DNA from 2 places in the Mesorhizobium sp. M0293 genome. Region 2 is predicted to be linked to the other one. Evidence: predicted binding sites of a transcription regulator. Region 2 holds the regulator's gene; the other holds the start of a gene.

Region 1 (8,475 bases), on a different contig from region 2:
GATATCCTGTTCGAGCGCAGCCAGTCGCTCATGGAACAATTTCTGGATCAGTCGGGGTTCGCGCAGCGGCCGCGAGGTGCCGAGAGCGATGCGGCTAACGGCGCCATCGACCCGGAAGAGCAGCAGCGCCAGTGTCCTGGCGCCCTCGCCGCGACGCTCGAGATCGGTCTTCAAGGTCGCCGCCAGCATGCCAACCAGCCGTTCGATGTCGTCGGTCAAGGTGACGGGCTCGGCCAGATGGCGTTCGACCGAAAGCGGCGCGACGGGAAGGCGCGGCGACACCGCCTCGTCGAGGCGGCCAAGCGCCTGGTCGAGGCGCAGGAGCAGCAGGGCGCCGAAGCGGCGGGCGAGCGGCGCGCGCGGTGCCGCCATGACGGCGCCCGCCGTGCGCAGGCCGACGCTTTCCAGGCTGGCGCGGGTTGCCGGCTCGATGCGCAGTGCGGCCAGCGGCAGGGGTGCCAGCAGCGCTTCCTCCTCGCCGCCATCGACGATGCGGTCACCGGCAAACCGTGCCGCTGCCCAGGTTGCTCCCGGTGTCGCGGCAAGCCCGGCGCGGACGTCGAAACCCTGATGGAAAAAGCGCGACAGGATGTCGTCGAGCATGGCGCGTTCGCCGCCGAACAGGTGGGTGCAGCCGGTGACGTCGAGAAACAGGCCGTCTGCCCCGTCCAGCGCCACCAGCGGTGTGTAGCGGTCGCACCAGTCGGCAAGACCTTCGAGCAGACGCCGGTCGGCCTCCGGATCGGCCTCGACGATGTCGATCGACGGATGCATGGCGCGCGCATCGGCAATGCCCATGTCGCGCTTCAGGTGCAATGCTTCAGCCCGCTCGTCGAGGGCCGAGATGCGCTGCGCGTTGCGGTCGCGATGGCTGATCACGAGCGGTGGGTGAGATGGCGGCAGGTGATCCGACGGCCGGGAACGCCAGGACCGCCCCAGACGCTGCCGCAGGATCCTTTCCACGGCCAGATAGGGAAACCACAGGGACAGGATTCTTTGCCCGCTCTCTTTCCTCGCCCCTTCCTTCGTCGCTCGTTCTTTCGTCGAATGCGCGTTCATCGGGGTTCCACTCCAGTGTGAATTGTCCAGGCAAGGCCGTGCGGCTCTTGCCGATGGTGAGGGTGAAGGCCGGGTGGCCGATCGAGCCGGCGAGCGGCCCGGCGATGGTGTCGCGCGGTACCGCCGGCGCCGACGAGACGATGAGCCGGACGGGGGCCGCCGTCGGCTCGGGCTCGGCCGCCTGCCGCAGCAGGAACACCGGCCGGCCTGCACCTTGAGCCCGCGCATGCAGCCGGCGCGTCGCGGTCAGGTCCAGCCGCCGCGGATTGCCGCGAATTTCCAAGATGACGGCGGCGAGTGCCGTCATCCGGGCAGCCTCCTCGGCGACCCACAGCGCATCGACAAGTCGGGGCGCCTCGGAAAACAGCAATTGTTCCGGCTGGATGCCGAACGAGGCATGAAGCCCCCTGGCGTAGGGAAAGCCGGCTTCGCGGAAGATTTCCGTGGTGCCGATCCACAGCACCGGCAGCTCTGGCGTCCGCTTGAGGATCAGGCTGGTGAGCGACAGAGCGAAGCCGGCGACAGCCCCGGCATCGCGGGTTTGCGTGCCATGGATTTCGCTCAAGGCTGCCTTCGGCAGGCCGCCGCTCAAAGCGGCATCGAGCCGCCCGACGCCGATGGGCAGGTACGCATCCGGCAAAGCCGCGGCAACGCCACGGCGGACGATTGTGAGATCGGTATTGGGCGTGACACCCGTGCTGGCGTCAGCATCAGGGGTCGCTGCGGCCGGCGCCTGCAGGCGCTCCGGCAGCGTTCCCTCGATTTTCGCGATCTGGCGGCGCAGGGCAAAAACAGTTTCCCGCGCCACGGCGGTCATCGCCATGACGGTCAGCTTCCACTCACAATTGTTCCTGTTATGTTCTTATAGATTCCAGAGAGCCTCCCAAGAGTCAAGCTGAGTCATGGGGAATTTATTCCTGTCGTGTGGGTTTGTCCGAGGCGTGCGGCCGCCAGTCATTTGCCGAGTCCTGCGCGAAAGCCTATATGCCCGGGATCAAAGGACAAAGCATGGCTCGCATCTACAAGACCCGCACCTGGCACGACGAACTCTCGCCCTCGATGGACGAAATGGAGTTCCTGGCGCTGGAGGCCTATGCCCATCTGCCGGAGGATTTTCGCAAGCTGACCGGCGAGATCGTCATCCAGATCGCCGAGTTCCCGACCGACGAGATCATGGACGATCTGTCGCTGGAAACGCCCTTCGACCTGCTCGGCCTGTTCGAAGGACGCGGCATCGCCGAGCGCTGGAATCCGCAGACCGGCGAAGGCCCGAACCGCATCACGCTCTACCGCCGCGCCATCCTCGACTACTGGTCCGAGAACGAGGAAACGCTGGGCGACATCGTCACCCACGTGCTGATCCACGAGATCGGCCACCATTTTGGCCTGTCGGACGATGATATGGAGAAGATCGAAGAGGCGGCGGAGTAGCCCCACACCTTCGTCATCCTAGGGCGGAGCAAGGAGCGGAGCGACGCAGCGCAGACCCTAGGATCCATGCCGTGATGTTGGTACAGTGCTCCGTCGGTGCAGGACTGAAAGCTTACCATCCGGTTCGGCGAGAATCCTGATCCGCTATGCCCCTCGGCGGAGGTAACGGCATGGATCCTAGGGTCTCCGCAGTCGCTTTGCGACTGCTACGCCCTAGGATGACGAAGGGAGGCGTGACGATGGAACGTCAGAGCTTTGAAAACGTGTGGGACGCGCTGGAAGATACTCCGGCCGAGGCCGCCAATATGACTATGCGCTCCAACTTGCTGATCGCGATTGAACAGCGGGTGCGGAGCTGGAACGTTACCCAGGCCGAAGCAGCCAACCGGCTCGGAATCACCCGGCCACGCCTTAGCGACCTCCTGCGGGGCAGGATCGCGAATTTCAGTCTGGACACGTTGATCAACCTTGCCGCACAGGCCGGACTTACAGTGCGTCTTGATATCGCCGAGGCTGCCTGATCAGTGGTGGGGTTTGCAGTGCTATAGTCAGCGAGCATTGAGCCACTTGCCGCAGGTAGGCATGTTCCACCCCGCCCATTGGTTGGCCACCGCATCAACGAAAAGGACGTCATTGTCCATTCCTATCGAGTCGGTCCAGAACTCAGCGGCGGCAAGGGCCTCTGAGGTTTCGCTTCAGACAGGTTGGTCATCCGGCTGATGAAAAGATGCAGCGCCTTGCGCAGGGCGAGCGATGGCGGCTCGGACGGATGCCACTGCGCAAAATGACCATCGACCACCATTCGTGCCAAGCCATAGACAAATGCACGAGCGGCAAGAACCAGATGATCGAAGTCCGTATTATTCGCGGCCAACCGACCCTGTTGTTGCGCCTGGGTCAGCAGGTCGATCATTTTTCGGCGAATGGCTTCATTCTGACCCCGAAGACTGTCCGAGGCGTCGAAATCAATCAGCGTTCGGGAACTAATGACCTGGAAATGCGTGGGATTGGCAATCGCCCATTCCAGATAGCCTTGTCCGATTGCTTCGAAGGCCACGATGGGATCCGCGCTGTCGACTTCTGAAAGTGCATTGGCGACGGCCTCTGTCAGCCGGCTCATGGCCTGTTCGGCGACCGCGGTCAGTAGCGCCGTTTTCGATTGAAAATGCCGGAAAGGCGCGCCGGGGGAAACGCCGGCCCGCTTTGCGGCTTCACGCACGCTCACATTGTCGGGGCCGCCTTCCTCGACAAGTCGAATTGCAGCATCGATCAACGTGTCCCGCAAATTGCCATGGTGGTAGCTGGTGCGGCGAGGCGTCTTGGCTTCTGCCATCTCTTTCCCTTTGTTCCGTAGAACTGCTTCACGCGTCCATAGCATGATTCCGCAATTTATGTAATCACCGTTTACAACCCCGGCAGGAGAATGTAAGCGGTGATTACGAATGGGATCGGAACAGGCCTGCGGTCTTCGCGGCTGCCGTTTTTCCAGATGAGGAGACGAACATGCTCGCCACAACCGCCGAACCCTGCCGTCCGCAATCGCTCATTTCGCTTCACGGTTCAGCTGAAGAACCTCAGCACAAGGAGAATTCCACGGCTGTCCAGTCGAGCGCGGCTGTGCCCAGCGCTACGCTTTATCGGCTTGCCGCCGTCGCCGGGGTGGGGAGCGCGCTTATTCTTCTTGTCAACGCGGCCAAACGCAGCGCGCTCATCGCGACCACCGATCTGACGCAACTTCTTGCGCCAATCGCCGAGATATTGGCGCTTGGTCTTGTCGTAGGCCTGTTTCTTGCGTTTGGCCGGCGCGCGGGCCTGTTCGGCACGATCGGGTTTGTCATCAACTTCGTTGCATTGGCAAGTTTGGTCGGTGTGGAAGTGGTGATCAATCTCGTATTTTCGAAGCTTCCGTTGACGACCATCATCGAGCTGCGCGCCGGTCCTCTCGGACTGGCTCTGGTCCTCAGTTCAGTTCTTTTTCTGGTTGGGACGCTGGCGTTTGTAATCTCTCTTGTCGTTGCAAGAGGTGTGCCGCGCATTCCACTCGCTCTCTATTTCATTGGCGCGGCGCCTATCGCGCTCCGGGCGTTCGTGCCGGAATTGGCTCTTGACCTGGGCTTGGTGACGCTTGCGGCAGCGATCGCCTGGCTGGCCGGGTGGCTGTGGATGCGAGCGCCGGCTACCAGTCGCTGAGCTTGGTGTCCGGCCCGTATTCCTGCCCGTCGATATCTTTCACGACGGCCTGGCCGCAGCACATGGTCTTGGCCTTCTTGTCGAAGGCATAGGTCGGCGAGCCGAACAGGTGCCAGCCCTTGTTCAGCGCCGCCGTCACCTTGTGGCAAAAGCTGGCGTCGTCCGGGCCGGTCAGAAAGCGGTAGAGTTTCATCGGGTTGGTTCCTGTCGTGAGTAGCCTGCAAGCACAGGGCTGATATCATGCGCCGATGGCGGCTGCCTTCGCCAGCAATTTTTCGGCCTGCGCCAGGTGCAGCCGCTCGATCATTCTTCCGTTCAGCGCAATCACCCCTTTGCCGGCATTTTCGGAAAGCGCGAAGGCTTCTTTCACCGAGCGCGCCTCGGCCACCGCCTCGGGCGACGGTGCAAAGGCTCGATTGGCGGCTTCGATCTGGGCAGGGTGGATAAGCGTTTTGCCGTCGAACCCCCTGGCGGCGGCTTCCGCGCATTCGCGGGCAAAGACGTCGAGATCGCGGAAATCGTTGGAGACGCCGTCGAGCATGTCGAGGCCGCCGGCGCGCGCGGCCAGCAGCATCTGCATCAGCCAGGGCACGAGATAGCGCCGGTCAGGTGTGACCAGCACGCCGGTCTCCTTGACCAGATCATTCGTTCCGGCAACGAAACAGTCAAGCCGCGAGGCCGGATCGCGGCCAAGCTCGGCAATGGCGCCGATGTTGAGCATGGCCTTGGGCGTCTCGATCATCGCCCATAGTTTCACCGCATCGGGAGCAAAATTGTCGTCGAGCACGTCGCCCACTTCCAGAATGTCGCGCGGCCTGTCGACCTTGGGCAGCAGGAGGCCGTCAGGCTCGCATTTGGCCATGGCAAGCAGATCGTCGGCGCCCCATTCGCTGGACAGCGCGTTGACGCGCACGATCATCTCGCAGCGGCGGCCAATATCGTTGGCAACCGGACGTTTGGCCAAAATGCCCGCCAGTTTTTCGCGGGCGGCAATCTTGTCGGCCGGTGCGACGGCGTCTTCGAGGTCGATGATGATTGCGTCGCAGGGAAGCTGCGCGATCTTGGCTAGCGCCTTGTCGTTGGAGGCCGGGACGTAGAGCACCGAGCGGCGCGGGCGATAGGTTTCGGTCATCTCAAATCTATGCCGCGTGTGGTTGGTCGAGGCAAGCACGCGGATGAAGGCTCGATCTCCCCCCTCGTGGGGGAGATGTCCGGCAAGACAGAGGGGGGCGCTGTCCTGCCGACCTCTCATTGATTGTAATGTGCCCTCAGGCCGCTCTCAGCGGTCGCTCAGTGACCGAGGTTGGCGTTCCTTCACGCCCCCCTCTGCCCTGCCGGGCATCTCCCCCACAAGGGGGGAGATTGGCAGCTTTGGCCCTGCACGAAAACTGCACACGCTTGCGGAAAACCTCCTCGCATCCGCCGCACCGTCTCCCCGCCGTCCTGCGAGACAGGCGGCATGCAAAAGCGAGCAAAACCCTATTGGTCCGTGCCTTACCGACTGCGCTGCGAGGGCTGGTGGCTGGCCGATCCGCCGCGCGCGAACCCTTCAGCGATCCTCATCCCCTTCGCCCGCAAGAGCCCGCCGGCAATCCGGCTGGAAGCCGTCAGGAAAACCAGATCATGACATCGCTGTTCGCCGCCGCGCCGCGCTATTGCAGCCGCTTCGGTGTCGCCATCCTGCTGGTCGCATTGGCGGATTTTCTGTTCTACGGCCAACCCGCCGGTATCACGGTTTTCCTGTTCGCCCTCCTGATTGCCGCCGCGATCGTCGCCGTGCACCCAGCGGCCTTCAGCGACGGCAGGATCTGGCTCAAGCCCATCGCCTTGCTTGTCGCGCTGCTGCCGCTGGCCGAGAATGTCAGCGCCCTCTCAGTGTCGATCGCGCTGGCGACCTTGATCGTTTTCGCGCTTTCGCTGAGCGGGCGGCTGCGTCACCGCATCGCCCGCATTGCCGGCTAGGTCGCACTGTTCCTGCTGGCGGCGCCGTTCCGTTTCGCCAACGACTTCATCCGCTGGCGCAAGACAGCGCGGCGGTTCGGCCGGCGCCGCGTCCGCCTGGCGGCGATCGCCGTCTGGGGGATGCCACTGACGCTGGGCGCGGTCTTCCTGGCGCTGTTCGGCGCCGCCAACCCGGTCATCGACTACTGGCTATCGCTGATCGACCTTTTGAAACTGCTCGATCTCATCCAGTTCACGCGGAGTGCCTTCTGGCTGTTCGTGCTCGTCGGCGTCTGGGCTTTTCTGCGGCCACGGGTGCCGCGCCTGGTTCGCCGCATCCCGCGCGCGGCGGCGGTCAACGCTCAAGCCGAGAAAACCGTCACCACCATCGAGGACATCCTGTTCGGCAAGGCAGCCATCCTTCGCGCGCTTATTGTCTTCAACTTGCTGTTTGCGCTGCAGACCGGGCTCGACGCCACCTATCTGTGGGGCGGGGCAGCTCTTCCCGACGGGCTGAGCTACGCGTCTTACGCGCATCGCGGCGCCTATACGCTGATCGTCACCGCGCTGCTTGCCGCCGGTTTTGTCCTTGCGGCGCTCAGGCCAGGAAGCGAGACCGCGGCCGATCCGCTCATCCGCCGGCTGGTCTATGCCTGGGTGGCGCAGAACATCATGCTGGTCATCTCGTCGATCCTGCGGCTTGACCTTTATATCGGCATCTATGCGCTGACCTACTGGCGGGTCGCCGCCTTCGTCTGGATGGGGCTGGTGGTATCCGGCCTTGCGCTGATCATCGCCCGCATCGCGCTGGGAAAATCCATCGAATGGCTGCTGTCCGCCAATCTTCTGACGTTATCTCTGACGCTTTATGCCGGCTGTTTCATTAATTTCGCCGCGCTGATTGCCAATTACAATGTCGACCGTTCCTTTGAAATGACCGGCCAGGGCATTCCCCTCGACGCCTGGTATGTGCGCTCGCTCGGCCCGGGCGCATTTCCGGCCCTCGATCGTTTTCTCGATCATCAGAGCCGGACGGCTGCCGTCAACATCCAGTTGTTCGCGAACTGGCGGGGCGGCGCGGCAGCGACGAAGGCTGGTATCGCACCCTCCAGCAGAACTGGCGGGCCTGGAGCTTTCGCGACTGGCGGCTGCTCGGGTATCTCGACAGCAAGGGGCCGTTCGTGGTTCCTCACCGTATCGAACCTTACCTGCCGGGCCGCTGATCGATGCCGCACCATATCCTCGTCGCCGACGATGATCCGCATATCCGCGAGGTGATCTGCTTCGCGCTGGAAAAGGCTGGCATGAAGACGCAGGCGGTCGCCGACGGTGCCGCCGCCCTGCAGGCGATCGGACGGCGGGCACCCGATCTCGTCGTGCTCGACATCGGCATGCCGGAGATGGACGGGCTGGAGGTCTGCCGGCGGCTGCGGCACACATCCGATGTGCCAGTGCTGTTTCTGTCCGCGCGGGATGAGGAGATCGACCGCATCCTTGGGCTCGAAATGGGCGGCGACGACTATGTGACAAAACCGTTCAGCCCGCGCGAACTGGTCGCCCGCGTCAACGTCATCCTGCGGCGCGCCCGCCCGGCGGCGCCCGAACCGGCCGACGACCGGCAGTTCGCGCAGGGCAAACTCGCTTTGGCGCCGGCCAGCCACGAGGCTAGCTTCGACGGTAGGCCGCTGTCGCTGACGGGGATAGAATTCTCGATCCTGAAAGGGTTTTTGGCGCGGCCGAAGCATGTGCTCGACCGCGATGCGGTGATGGCAAGTGCCTATGCCGCCAACATCCATGTCGCCGGCCGCACCGTTGACAGCCATATCCGCAACATCCGCGCCAAGCTGGCAGAAG
Region 2 (8,475 bases):
TGATCACGACCTGATCCATGACGTGCTGACCGGCGAAGGCATGACGCTCGGCTTCTGGAAGATCGCCATGCGCCCCGGCAAGCCGCTGATGTTCGGCCGCCTCGGCGACATCAGATGCATCGGCCTGCCCGGCAACCCAGTGGCAAGCCTGGTCTGCTCGCAGCTGTTCCTGAAGCCGCTGCTGGCGCGGCTCGGTGGCCGCGATCATCGCCCGGACATTCGTCCGGCGCGATTGCGCGCCGCAATGCCGGCCAATGATCTGCGCCAGGACTATGTGCGTGCCGTGGTCAGGGAAGATGACGGCGCGCTGGTGGCGACGCCGTTCGGCATCCAGGATTCCTCGATGCTGAGAATGCTGGCCGACGCCAATGGACTGATCGTGCGGGCGCCGTTTGCCCCCGCTGCGGCCGCAGGCGAAGCTTGCAGCGTTCTGATGCTGCGCTGAAGAAGTTCTGGCAAGCCTTTAATAAAGCTGTGAAAATTTAAATTGGTTACTCCGAGATCAAGGCCCGTGTCAGCGGATGCGCCGGATCGGCAAGCCCGTTGACGATGTCGAAATGATGCCGGTCGGGCTCGACGACGGTGCTGGTCGCCGCGCCGAGGCCGGTCCAAATGTTGGCAAGCAGCGCGTTCTGGCGAAGAAACTCGGCGCGCTCGCCACCACCGGCCCAGCAGGTGATGCGGGCGCCGTCCATGGGTCGCAGCAGCGCCGGACTTTCAGCCAGCGCCTCCTCTTCGTCGATTGCCAGTGCCTTGTTCATCCCGGTGCGCATGAGCGGACGCAGGTCGTGGAGGCCTGAAATCGAAACGACATGGCGTATGCGCCGCGCCACATCGGCCGCCAGAGGCGTTGATATCGTCACCATTCGAGTGGCGAGATGGCCGCCGGCCGAATGTCCGGTCAGCATCAGCGGCCCGTCGATCATTGCCGCTGCCTTGCCGATAGCCGCGCCGATTTCCCCGACTATACCGGCAATGCGTATGTCCGGGCACAGCGTGTAGGACGGCATCGCCACGGCAAAGCCGCTGCTGACCGCGCCATTGGCGAGGTGCGACCACAAACTCTTGTCGGTCTCCAGCCAGTAACCGCCATGGATGACCACCACCAGCCCCTTGGGCGCGGCAGTGGGAAGGAAAAGATCAAGCCGATTGCGCCGCCCGTCACCATAGGCGATGTCGAACTGTGCCCGGCCCTCCACCGAGAGCGCATCACGAAATGCTTGCGCCGGCTCAGCCCACGCGGCCGGCCAGCGGTCGCTACCGGCGATGTTCGCGCCATTGGCATAGGCATCGTCCCAATCGACAACGTGACGTTCGAACATCTGCGCCCTCCACCAAAACGGCATCGCTTCTGAGCTAGCAATGGCCAGCGCAATGCCGTGCGTCAATGCTTCAGAGCCAAAACATTTTAGGCTTGAAACAAATTTCGACTGGTGCGATCCTGCCATGACGAACAGCCGACAAAATGGGAGGTCCGCTGTGCTGCCCCAAACCTGCAGACATCAGCCCTTTCGAGTGGCGACGTCTGAGCAAGGTGCGACTGGCAGAAGCCTCCTCGGGAAAAGTAGGACACCTTCTCCACCACACCGGCCAGACGCCTCGCGCACTGGCCAGGCAGCAGACGGGATAGCGGCGACATGCTTGGGCCTTCAGCGCATATCGACACATTCACACGCGATCACCTGCCGCCTCCGGAGCAATGGCCGGATTTCCTGCTCGACGGCTTTCACTATCCCGAACGTCTCAATGCCGGCGTCGAACTGACCGACAGGCTGGTCGAGAAGGGCCTCGGTGACCACACCGCGCTGATCGGCAATGGCCGCCGCCGCACCTACAAGGAACTGTCCGACTGGACGAACAGGCTGGCCCACGCGCTGGTCGAGAATTACGGCGTCAAGCCGGGCAACCGGGTGTTGATCCGCTCCGCCAACAACCCCGCCATGGTCGCCTGCTGGCTGGCCGCCACCAAGGTCGGCGCCGTGGTTGTCAACACCATGCCGATGCTGCGCGCCGGCGAGCTTGCCAAGATCGTCGACAAGGCGGAAATCACCGTCGCGCTCTGCGATACCAGGCTGATGGATGAGATGACCGCCTGCGTCAAGGGCAGCGCGTTCCTCAAACAGGTCATCGGCTTCGACGGCACCGCCAACCATGATGCCGAACTCGACCGTGCCGCTCTCGACAAGTCGGTTACCTTCACCGCCGTCGACACCGGCCGCGACGATGTCGCGCTTCTCGGCTTCACCTCGGGCACGACAGGCGTGCCGAAGGCGACGATGCATTTCCACCGTGATCTCCTGATCATCGCCGACGCCTACGCCCGCGAAATCCTCCAGGTAACGCCGGACGACATCTTCGTCGGCTCGCCGCCGCTGGCCTTCACCTTCGGCCTTGGCGGGCTCGCCATTTTCCCGCTGCGCTTCGGTGCCGCGGCGACGCTGCTGGAACAGGCGACGCCGCCCAACATGATCCACATCATCGAGACCTATAAGGCGACCGTCTCCTTCACCGCGCCGACCGCCTACCGCGCCATGCTGAAGGCCATGGATGAAGGGGCCGACCTGTCATCGCTGCGCGTCGCCGTTTCGGCCGGCGAGACCTTGCCCGCTCCGGTTTTCGAGGAGTGGACGCAAAAAACCGGCAAGCCGATTCTCGACGGCATCGGCGCCACCGAAATGCTGCACATCTTCATCTCCAACCGTTTTGGCGACATGAAGCCCGCGTCGACCGGCAAGCCGGTGGGCGGTTACGAGGCGCGCATCGTCGATGATGAGATGCGGGAGGTGCCGCGCGGCGCGACCGGCAGGCTGGCGGTGCGCGGGCCGACCGGCTGCCGCTACATGGCCGATGACAGGCAGAAGGAATACGTCCGCGACGGCTGGAACCTCACCGGCGACACTTTCACCCAGGACGAAGACGGCTTCTTTCATTTCGCCGCGCGCTCCGACGACATGATCGTCAGCGCCGGCTACAACATCGCCGGGCCTGAGGTCGAGGCGGCACTGCTGTCGCATCCGGACGTCGCCGAATGCGCGGTGATCGGCGCGGACGATGCCGGGCGCGGCCAGATCGTCGAGGCGCATGTCGTGCTGGTGCAGGGCGTCGCGCCTGACGCGTTGACCACCAAGCGCCTGCAGGACCATGTCAAGGCAACGATCGCACCCTATAAATACCCGCGATCGGTGAAATTCATCGCCGCCCTGCCCAAGACCCAGACCGGCAAGATCCAGCGCTTCCGGCTGCGCACGGAGAAAATCAATTGAGCGAGCCCTACGATCCGGCGTCCGAAGGCGCACAGATGTCGTTCAAGGAGCGCATGTCCTACAGCGACTATCTGCACCTGGAGAAAGTGCTGGAGGCCCAGACGCCGCTGTCGTCGGCGCATGACGAGATGCTGTTCATCATCCAGCACCAGACCTCTGAACTCTGGATGAAGCTCGCTCTGCACGAGATCGGCGCGGCGATCCGTTCCATCCGCGCCGATCGGCTCGAGCCGAGCTTCAAGATGCTGTCGCGCGTTGCCCGCATCTTCGAGCAGCTGAACAACGCCTGGGATGTGCTGCGGACGATGACGCCCAGCGAATACACCGAGTTCCGCGACGCGCTCGGCCAGTCTTCGGGTTTCCAGTCCTGGCAGTATCGTGCCATCGAATTCATGGCCGGCAACCGCAACCTCGCCATGCTCGGGCCGCACAAGCATCGGCCGGATCTCAGCGGGAAGCTGGAGGCAATCCTGGCCGAACCATCGCTCTACGACGAAGCGCTGCTGCTTTTGGCGCGCAACGGATTCGACATCGGTGCCGACGCCAGGCGCACGGACTGGCGTGAGACACGAACCGAGAATGAAGAGGTCCTGGTCGCCTGGCAGACCATCTACCGCGACCCGCAGCGCTACTGGATGTTCTACGAACTGGCCGAGAAGCTGGTCGACTTCGAGGATTATTTCCGCCGCTGGCGCTTCAACCACGTCACCACGGTCGAGCGCATCATCGGCCTGAAACGCGGCACCGGCGGCACGTCGGGTGCATCGTACCTCAAGAAGATGCTTGAGGTCGTGCTGTTTCCGGAGCTGTGGACGGTCCGCACCCGGCTCTGACATCATCGAAATGAGAACAGGCATACCGAGGGGACGCGCTTGTGGCGGAAAACCCTTCGCGAACAACCGAGGATTGACTGACCATGGGTGGAATTCCTGATCTCGCTGCGATCGAAGCGATGGATGCCACGGATCCGCTGCGCGCCATGCGCGATCGTTTCATTCTGCCGGAGGGGGTGATCTATCTCGACGGCAATTCTCTCGGGGCAGCGTCGCATGCCGTTTTCGGCGAGCTGCAGCAGGCGGCTACCAAGGAATGGGCCCAGGATCTCATCCGGGCCTGGAATACGGCCGGATGGTTCGAGATGCCGATCGAACTCGGCGATCAGCTTGGACGCCTGATCGGAGCCGCGGCCGGCCAGACCGTCGTCTGCGATACGACGTCGACCAACATCTACAAGGTGTTGCATGCGGCGATGGAGATGCGGCCCGGCCGGTTGGCCATCGTCGCCGAGGGCGACAGTTTTCCGACCGACCTGTACATCGCCGAAGGCGTGGCCTCGACCCGGGATGGCGCCTTGCTGCGTCTCGCGGGCGTCGACGCACCAACCATTGAAGAACTGATCGACGAAAGCGTCGCGGTGGTACTGGTCAACCACGTCAATTACAAATCGGGTGAACTGCGCGACATGGCGGCGCTGACGCGCAAGGCTCATGCGGCCGGAGCGCTGATCGTCTGGGATCTCTGCCACACCGCGGGCGCTCTGCCGGTCGAGCTCGACCGCGCAAATGCCGATTTCGCTGTCGGCTGCACCTACAAGTACCTCAACGGGGGGCCGGGCGCGCCGGCCTTCATCTATGCCGCCCAGCGCCACCATGGCGAGATCAGCCAGCCACTCAGCGGCTGGTGGGGGCATGCACGGCCCTTTGCCTTCGAACGGGGTTATGTGGCCGGCACCGGCATCCGCCGCTTTCTGTGCGGCACGCAGCCGGTCCTATCGATGCGGGCGCTCAAAGGTGCGCTTGCCATCTGGAACGACGTCGACATGGCGGAATTGCGAAAGAAAAGCGTCGCGCTGACCGAACTGTTCATCCAGCTCGTCGAAGCGAAGTGCGGCGCCTATGGTCTCACGCTGGAGAGCACCCGCGACGCGACCAGGCGCGGCAGCCAGGTGTCGTTCCTTCACGATCATGGCTATCAAATCATGCGGGCGCTGATCGAGCGGGGGGTGATCGGTGACTTCCGCGCGCCATCGACCATCCGTTTCGGCTTCACGCCACTCTATGTCGGCTACAAGGATGTGTGGCTGGCGGTTGAGGTGCTGGAAGACATTCTGCGCACGGGTGCATGGAAGGACCAGCGTTTCGCCGTCAAGGAGGCCGTTACCTGACGCAGCCGTCCCGACGACTGTTGTCGCGCCCTTGCCTATTGGCGGGATGACGGAGGGACGAATTTCCAGCGCACGAATCCGGTCGCCGCTGGTGGACAGCACTGGCATCACCAAATTAACCAAGGTTGGCATTTTGGCTTCGTTTCGTTCACGGCAGACGAATGCACAGAAGGCTGGGAATACCCCGTCGCGGATCCATGGGCAGCTCATGCCAAGCTTGGGCCAGGGATGGGCGGGCAGCCCATTAACCATAACAATTTCAATGCCGGCAAGCGCATTGTGACGGGATGCAGTCGTCGGCGAGGCCCGGCAGCGAGCTGCCAATAATTTCGATCCCCTTAATAAATTCATTAAACTTTAAACAGTTGCGGAACACAACTGGAACAGATAGTGTTTGTTCTGGGTTTGTTTTCTGATTCTGGTTTTAGGTACCCTGGGGGCCGCCATGCTGACACGCAAGCAACACGAACTGCTGATGTTCATCCATGAACGCCTGAAGGAAAGCGGCATTCCGCCATCCTTCGACGAGATGAAGGAGGCGCTCGACCTTGCCTCCAAATCCGGAATTCATCGGTTGATCACGGCTCTGGAAGAGCGCGGCTTCATTCGCCGACTGCCCAACCGGGCACGCGCGCTGGAAGTGCTGCGGTTGCCGGACTCGATCGCGCCCGGCCTCAACGCGGCGAAAAAGTTCTCGCCAAGCGTCATCCAGGGCAGTCTTGGTCAGACTAGTCTCGGTCAGGGCGGCGTTGGCCGACAGATCAAGCCGGCGTCTTCGCGGATGCCTTCGGCCGGCAATGACGACGACGTGGTCTCCGCCGTGTCGATCCCGGTGATGGGTCGTATCGCCGCCGGTGTGCCGATCGATGCCATCCAGCACCAGACGCATTCGATCTCGGTGCCGCCGGACATGATCATGGGCGGCGAGCACTATGCCCTGGAGGTCAAGGGTGACTCGATGATCGAGGCCGGCATCTTCGACGGCGATACCGTCATCATCCGCAATGCCGATACGGCCAGCCCCGGCGAGATCATCGTGGCGCTGGTGGATGAAGAGGAAGCGACGCTGAAGCGGTTCCGCCGCAAGGGCGCCTCGATTGCTCTCGAAGCCGCCAATCCGGCCTATGAAACCCGGATTTTCGGACCCGACAGGGTCAAGGTGCAAGGCAAGCTCGTCGGTTTGATCCGCCGCTACTGAGGCGGCTGCGGTTTAGCCGCTGGCTTCTCGGGTCTCTGGAAGGGCGGCAGTCCCCTCGCCTCACGCGAGAATTTGCGTTGTACATGCCAGGGCCGATATGGCCTGTCCACGGCGAAGCTGATTGTCGCTGGCGTGGTCGCCGATTGGCGATCGAAGAAGACGGCAGCACTGCCTTTGCGAGCCAGTTGCCGTTTGGTGATGACGAGAACCAGTGGGTTGTGACAGGCGTCATAGGCCGTCGCGTCATTGATGACGATCAGGTCGGCGAAACCACAGGCTTTCCAGGTGTCCTTTCGATCCTCGACATAGGCAATGAATGCACCGGACGGATGCCTGGCGAGACAAACGCCTGATGTGCAATAGAACGGCGCTCCCGGCGGCATTTCAGCGGCATCCCTGACGTCGAATTGGCCATCGCCTTCGTTGAACACCTCCGGCATGACGATGGTTTCGGATGTCAGCGCGCGTTTCCAGTTGTCGACGGTGAATTCGTTCGGGCGCGCGCGGCTGACGGCAAGTTCGCCACCGCCGATCGGCAACGCAACCAGCCTTGCGTCCTCCGAGATCAGCACGTCGGGTGTGCGCGTATCCGAGACGGTCAGCAGGCCGGCAAGCGCGAAGGGAAGAGCCGCGAGCCGCAGCCATGTCGTCGCCATCGTCGCGATGACCAGGGCAATCGCCACCAGCAGGACAGACTGCTGAGAAATCAGTCCGACCGCATCGACAGGCGAACGCTCGGAGATCCAGCCCGATATGGCGATCATCAGCGTAAGTCCCTTGCCCATCAGGTAGAGGGCCGGCCAGTCCAACCCAAACGGCATCAGCAACGCGCTGGCGACGGCCAGAAACATGACGACTGTCACGATGGGCATGATGGCCAGATTGGCGAACAGGCTGAGCGGCGACACACGCTGAAAATGCCAAATGGCAAACAGCGCCGTGGCGCCGCCGGCGATGATGGAAGTCATGGAAAGGCCGCCCGCCGCCAGCAGGAATTTTCGCGTCAGGAAACTGGGCAGCGATCGCTTTGGCGGCGGTGGTCTCGCCTTTCCTGCACGATGATCCGCCCAGCCGGCGTAGGCGCCGACGAGTGCGGCGGTCGCGGCGAAGGACATCTGGAAACTCGGGCCGACCACCTCGTGCGGCGACACCACAATGACGGCGATCGCCGAGATCGCCAGATTGCGCATCGTCAGCGCCGCTCGATCGAACAGCACTGCAATCAGCATCACCGCCAGCATGATGAAACTGCGCTCGGCGGCAACGACGACCCCGGAAATGATGAGATAGGCGGCGATCGAGAAAAGTGCGGCGGCGGCGGCGTATTTCTTGACCGGGCGACGCGCGGAAAAATCCGGAAACAGGGCGAAGGCGCCGCGCAGCAAACCCATGATGGTGCCGGCGACCAACGCCATGTGCAGTCCGGAAATAGAGATGATGTGGTAAATGCCGGTGCGCCGCATCGCTTCGTTGATTTCATCGGGGATGCCGGCGCGAACGCCGACGATCAGCGCCGCGGCGATCTCGCCTTCGGCGCCACCGACGCTGCCCCTGATGTGATCGGCAATGGCTTCACGGGCTTTTTCGATCCCCGAGGAAAGGCGGGCTGCCAGCGGCATATAGTCGTCGGTGACGACGAGTTTTGGATTGCCGAGAAAGAACCCGCTGCCGCCGATGCCGGCAAAATAGCTGTCGAAGGAGAAGTCGTAGCTGTCCGGCCGCACCGGCCCGGTCGGCGGCAACAGCCTGGCATATCCAGTGATCAGGGAGCCGGCGGTCATGTCCGCCGGGATCTTTCGTGTCGAAAGCCGCACCCTCTCCGGCGCATAGCGCAGTTTCGGCCTTGCAGT

What was found. Region 2 encodes LexA, which represses DNA repair genes until DNA is damaged. Its sites were predicted from a motif close to TGTTCNNNNTGTGTTCNG; they were not measured.
Region 1: a site for LexA is predicted at 1,906-1,923, ahead of NKJ06_RS28365 (ImuA family protein). Genes of this name have one in related genera too.

What each region holds. Positions count from the first base shown of each region.
Region 1 is NZ_JAMYSA010000109.1:4,122-12,596, forward strand. Features, by position in the region: gene NKJ06_RS28360 (DUF6504 family protein) at 1-879, opposite strand, end outside; gene NKJ06_RS28365 (ImuA family protein) at 821-1,882, opposite strand; gene NKJ06_RS28370 (metallopeptidase family protein) at 2,068-2,490, shown strand; gene NKJ06_RS28375 (helix-turn-helix domain-containing protein) at 2,730-3,011, shown strand; gene NKJ06_RS28380 (TetR/AcrR family transcriptional regulator) at 3,134-3,823, opposite strand; gene NKJ06_RS28385 (hypothetical protein) at 3,994-4,680, shown strand; gene NKJ06_RS28390 (DUF1737 domain-containing protein) at 4,667-4,873, opposite strand; gene NKJ06_RS28395 (HpcH/HpaI aldolase/citrate lyase family protein) at 4,919-5,812, opposite strand; gene NKJ06_RS28400 (hypothetical protein) at 6,140-6,307, shown strand; gene NKJ06_RS28405 (hypothetical protein) at 6,304-6,642, shown strand; gene NKJ06_RS28410 (DUF4153 domain-containing protein) at 6,691-7,899, shown strand; gene NKJ06_RS28415 (response regulator) at 7,848-8,475, shown strand, end outside.
Region 2 is NZ_JAMYSA010000003.1:15,236-23,710, reverse strand. Features, by position in the region: gene NKJ06_RS01980 (molybdopterin molybdotransferase MoeA) at 1-445, shown strand, start outside; gene NKJ06_RS01975 (hormone-sensitive lipase) at 492-1,322, opposite strand; gene NKJ06_RS01970 (AMP-binding protein) at 1,638-3,263, shown strand; gene kynA (tryptophan 2,3-dioxygenase) at 3,260-4,096, shown strand; gene kynU (kynureninase) at 4,180-5,427, shown strand; gene lexA (transcriptional repressor LexA) at 5,873-6,625, shown strand; gene NKJ06_RS01950 (ComEC/Rec2 family competence protein) at 6,619-8,475, opposite strand, start outside.